Regions from separate parts of the Lacicoccus kunmingensis DSM 17847 genome, predicted to be linked through region 2. Evidence: riboswitches for the same ligand, from Rfam matches in the RefSeq annotation. Region 2 holds a riboswitch; the other holds the start of a gene.

Region 1 (2,406 bases), on a different contig from region 2:
CGCTGAAGATCCAGCAATGGAAGATCCAGCTGCTGACGAAGAAGAAGAGGAAGAAGAAGAGGATCCAGCAATGGAAGAGGATCCAGCAGATGATGAAGAAGAAGAGGAAGACGACGCAGGAGCGTAACTTTCAACCCCAATTTAATAACAAAACCCGGAGCAATTGCTCCGGGTTTATTTTTGTCTGATTTTATCGATTTAAAAATGTTTTAATCTGATCCACCTTATCCAATGCTTCCCAAGGCAGGTTGATATCTTCACGTCCAAAGTGTCCGTAGCTTGCTGTGTCTTTATAAATCGGACGCTTTAAATCCAGCATTTTGATAATACCGTCCGGAGACAGGTCGAATAATTCTCTGATGGCCTCTACTACCTTGTGTTCTTCAACTTCTGATGTTCCGAATGTGTCCACAGAAATTGAAACGGGCTGGCTGACACCGATCGCATAGGCGAGCTGAATTTCACATTTATCCGAAATGCCGCTTGCAACGATGTTTTTTGCGATATATCTCGCAGCATATGCAGCGGAACGGTCCACTTTAGTCGGATCTTTACCGCTGAATGCACCGCCACCGTGTCTTGCATAGCCGCCGTAAGTATCAACTATGATTTTTCTGCCTGTCAAACCTGCATCACCCTGAGGTCCGCCAATGACAAAACGCCCCGTCGGGTTAATGAAGTATCTCGTCTCCGCATCCAGCAGTTCTGCCGGTACAACCGCTTCAATCACATGTTCAAGCAGATCATCGTAAATCTGTTGTGTAGAGACGTCTTCGCTGTGCTGGGTGGAAACGACTATAGTATCCACCCTCTTCACTTTATTATTCTCATCATATTCAACAGTGACCTGTGTTTTACCGTCAGGTCTCAAATAATTCAACGTATCATTTTTTCTGACTTCCGAAAGACGGCGTGACAGTTTATGCGCAAGTGATATCGGCAGAGGCATTAATTCAGGTGTTTCGTTGGAAGCAAAACCGAACATCAATCCCTGGTCCCCTGCACCTGTTGTAATTTCATCTGTTGTTCTCGTCTCTATAGCATTATCCACCCCGACTGCAATATCTTCAGATTGTTCATCTATTCCGGTCAAGACGGACATTGTTTTATAATCATAACCGTATTTTGCATCGATGTAGCCGATGCCTTTAACCGTTTCTCTGACAATTTTAGGGATGTCTACATAAGTTTCTGTGCTGATTTCACCGACAATCATTGCAAGTCCTGTATTCACTACAGTTTCACAGGCAACGCGTGCATCTTCATCCTGTTTGATGATTTCATCCAGGATGGCGTCTGAAATCTGGTCTGCGATTTTATCTGGATGTCCTTCTGTCACCGACTCTGATGTAAATAAATTCTTCTCACTCATTCTTTATATATCTCCTTTAAGTTATTTGCTATCTCTTAAAACAAAATAAAGCCTTCTCTCTGACATAGAGAAAAGGCTTCGCTCTTCCCCTTATCGCTCAGAATAATCTGCATTCTTTAGCACCTTTCTTTAATAAAAGAGGTTGCTGGGCTTCGACGGGTTTGGTCCCTCCACCAACTCAAGATAAGAGATAACTTAAATTTAAATATACTAGACTCCCGGTGACAATTCAAGATGTTAATGACTGAGTTTCAGCCTTTTCCCTCTTAATCCAGATTATCGACCGCATACTGTGCTTCTTCAGCTGTAAATTGCTCACCATATTCGGACACCAGCTGATCATAAACCGCGGCGTTCGACATACTCATCATATCTCGGTAGGTCTCTGCAGATTCAAGTGCATTGGCCTTCCAATCCCACTCTATATTATCCACTGCATATTGCGCCGCTTCAGGCGGGAAGTTTTCTCCATACTCGGAAACAAGCTGGTCGTAGATTCCTGCTTTAGACATCGACATGATTTCTGCATATGTGTAGGCACTATCCAGTGCCAGCTCCCACTCTCTCGGGATGTCCCCATTGTCAGCAGTATCCGCCTCTGCTTCATTAACATCCTCTTTTGCAGTACCTTCTTCCTCATCAATATTTTCTTCAGCGGTATCTGCTTCCGCTGTCTGTTCTTCAGATTCCGTTTCAATGGAGGACAGTTCTTTCTCCATGTCTGAAACCTGATTGTTCAAATCTTCATTCTCATTTTTGACCTCATTGTTTTCCTCTTCCAGCGTTTCAATTTCAGATTGCAAGGCCTCATTTTCTTCCTTCATACTTTCTATTTCCAGTTCGAGTTCCTCTGCAACATCTCCATTGCTTTTTTGTGACTCTAATGCCCCATTTTCTTCCTTTAAATAATTAACTTCTTCTTCCAGTTGCTCTTTATCGGATTCAAGCTGTGAAACTTGTTCCGATAATTCATCTGATGACACAGCATCAGATTCCTCTTCTCCGCCGCACGCACCGACAACCAGCACTAAAGT
Region 2 (2,406 bases):
GACGACCGCAAGTGTTTTCTGACGTGTTTTTTCCTGACCGTCTTCAGTCACTTTTTCCGTCGGTGAATTCAATATCCATTTGATGACACCTTCATCGTTGATGACGATCTCTTCTGCCTCACCCGTATCGATACCTGTCGCTTTCAACAATGCCTGGTTCAGGTCATTTTGAATATCCCTGACAGACTCGATGCCGACAGACAGACGGACAAGCTCTTCGTATACGCCTGTTTCCTCCAGCTGTTCTTTTGTCAGCTGCTGGTGCGTCGTTGAAGCCGGATGGATGATCAGTGATTTCGCATCCCCGACGTTCGCCACATGCGACCACAGTGCAACATTGTCTATCAGTTTCTTACCTGCTGATTTTCCGCCTTTAATGCCGAAAGTGATGATTGAACCGAAGCCGTTTTTAAATGTCCGTTTCGCGATTTCATGTGACGGATGACTTTTAAGGCCCGGGTACGTCACCCAATCGACTGCCGGGTGTTCAGATAAAAATGCAGCCAGTTTTTCAGCATTTTCATTATGTCTCTCTACTCGTACATGCAGTGTTTCAAGTCCCTGAATCAGATGGAATGCATTCGTCGGGCTGAGCGATGCCCCGAAGTCACGGAGCAGCTGGACACGGATCTTTGTGCTGAATGCAAGCGTCCCGAAATCTGAAGCATAACGGATGCCGTTGTAGCTTGAGTCCGGCTCTGTAAACTCAGGAAACTTCTCCAGATTCCAGTTGAAACGTCCGCCGTCCACAACAACACCGCCGATCGATGTCCCGTGGCCGCCGATCCATTTCGTCGCGGAATGCACCACAACGTCCGCACCCAAAGTGATCGGTTTGCATGTATGCGGTGTGGCAAAAGTGTTATCGACAATCAGAGGGACATCCGCTTCGTGGGCGATGGCAGCGACCGCTTCAATATCCAGTACCTGAAGTCCCGGATTGCCGATCGTTTCTCCGAATACCGCTTTTGTCTTATCCGTAATGGCATTTTTAAAGTTCTCGGGATCCGTCGGGTCAACGAACTTCACATTGATGCCGTATCTCGGCAACGTCACCGCAAATAAGTTATATGTACCGCCGTAAAGATTCGAACCGGCGACAATCTCATCCCCTGCACTTGCCAGATTCAGAATGGACAGTGTAATCGCAGACATCCCGGATGAAGTCGCAACAGCTGCCACGCCTTCTTCGAGCAGTGCCATACGCTTTTCAAACACTTCCACAGTCGGGTTGCCGATACGCGAGTAAATGTTTCCAGGCTCATCGAGTGAAAATAAGCTTTCCGCATGATCTGTATCGTGGAATACGTACGACGTTGTCTGATAGATCGGTACAGCCCTTGAACCCGTCGTCGGGTCCGGCGCCTGACCGCCGTGCAGTGATAAAGTTTCCAGATCATAAGTTGAATTGTGTTCGTTTGACATATCCATTCCTCCAAATTATATGTATTAAAAAAAGCTCTCCTCTTTAAGTATAAGAAGAGAGCTTTTACTCCTCTTATCTTCCAGGAACATCGTCCTGCTGGAATTAGCACCTTTTCAGACAAATATGCCTGATGGTTGCCGGGCGTCAAAGGGCCAGTCCCTCTGCCTCTCTTGATAAGTTGAAATATATTTCTTTAATGCATACTACAATACTATGATTAAAACGGTTTGTCAAAGCATTTTTTAAATATTTAGTTTTGAGAGAGAATTTAGATAACTTTCAGTGGCGTCTTTTCGTATTAGAATGCCTTTTTGGATGACACCCCCTGTATTCTGAAGATGTTGAATTTTAGGAATTTTTGTGTTACTTTACAAGGATAAGGTACTATATTTCGAAAGGAGATTTCCTGATGAAAAAGAAAGTTTTGTTAAGTTCACTTTTTGTCGCAGGTGCGTTAACGGTTACGGGGATGAGCGATACTGCACAGGCCAACGAAGAGGAAGACGGTGCCAAAACTTTATGGGGGGAAATACTGCCTGCTGGACTTCTGTCAAGATTTCGGACACATTAAATCAAGACGATGCGATTTTTGCTACTGATTTTTCCTTGATATATTCAAAATTCAAATGTTCGCTAACTTCATTATCGGGCATATTTCTTCTCGAAAGCGATTGGTGACAGATAATCGAGATAGGCATGGATTCTTTCGTAATTGTAGAAACTGATAATATATTCGAGTATGCTCCGGCTGGCTGCTTCGCGTGTCTGATAGCGCGCAGGATGAATCAGTTCTTTCTTGATAATGCTGTGAAACGACTCGATACAGGCGTTGTCATAACAGTTGCCTTTACGACTCATGCTTGTCGTGATCTCATTTTCACGCAGTAATGCCTGATAATCCAAGGCAGCATACTGGCTGCCCCGGTCTGAATGATGAATCAAGCCCGCTGTAGGCGGCTGTGTCTGGAATGCACGCTTCA

The links. A riboswitch is a leader RNA that binds a small molecule or an ion and turns the genes downstream of it on or off. The one in region 2 is predicted to bind S-adenosylmethionine.
Region 1: linked by a shared signal. The riboswitch ahead of metK (methionine adenosyltransferase) and the one ahead of BO48_RS16270 (PLP-dependent aspartate aminotransferase family protein) in region 2 are both predicted to bind S-adenosylmethionine.

What each region holds. Positions count from the first base shown of each region.
Region 1 is NZ_JCANUC010000002.1:179,145-181,550, forward strand. Features, by position in the region: gene BO48_RS03405 (hypothetical protein) at 1-127, shown strand, start outside; gene metK (methionine adenosyltransferase) at 191-1,372, opposite strand; SAM riboswitch class I at 1,460-1,562, opposite strand; gene BO48_RS03415 (Ltp family lipoprotein) at 1,639-2,406, opposite strand, start outside.
Region 2 is NZ_JCANUC010000036.1:59-2,464, reverse strand. Features, by position in the region: gene BO48_RS16270 (PLP-dependent aspartate aminotransferase family protein) at 1-1,425, opposite strand, end outside; SAM riboswitch class I at 1,496-1,606, opposite strand; gene BO48_RS16265 (hypothetical protein) at 1,836-1,997, shown strand; partial or broken gene BO48_RS16260 (IS3 family transposase) at 2,069-2,406, opposite strand, start outside.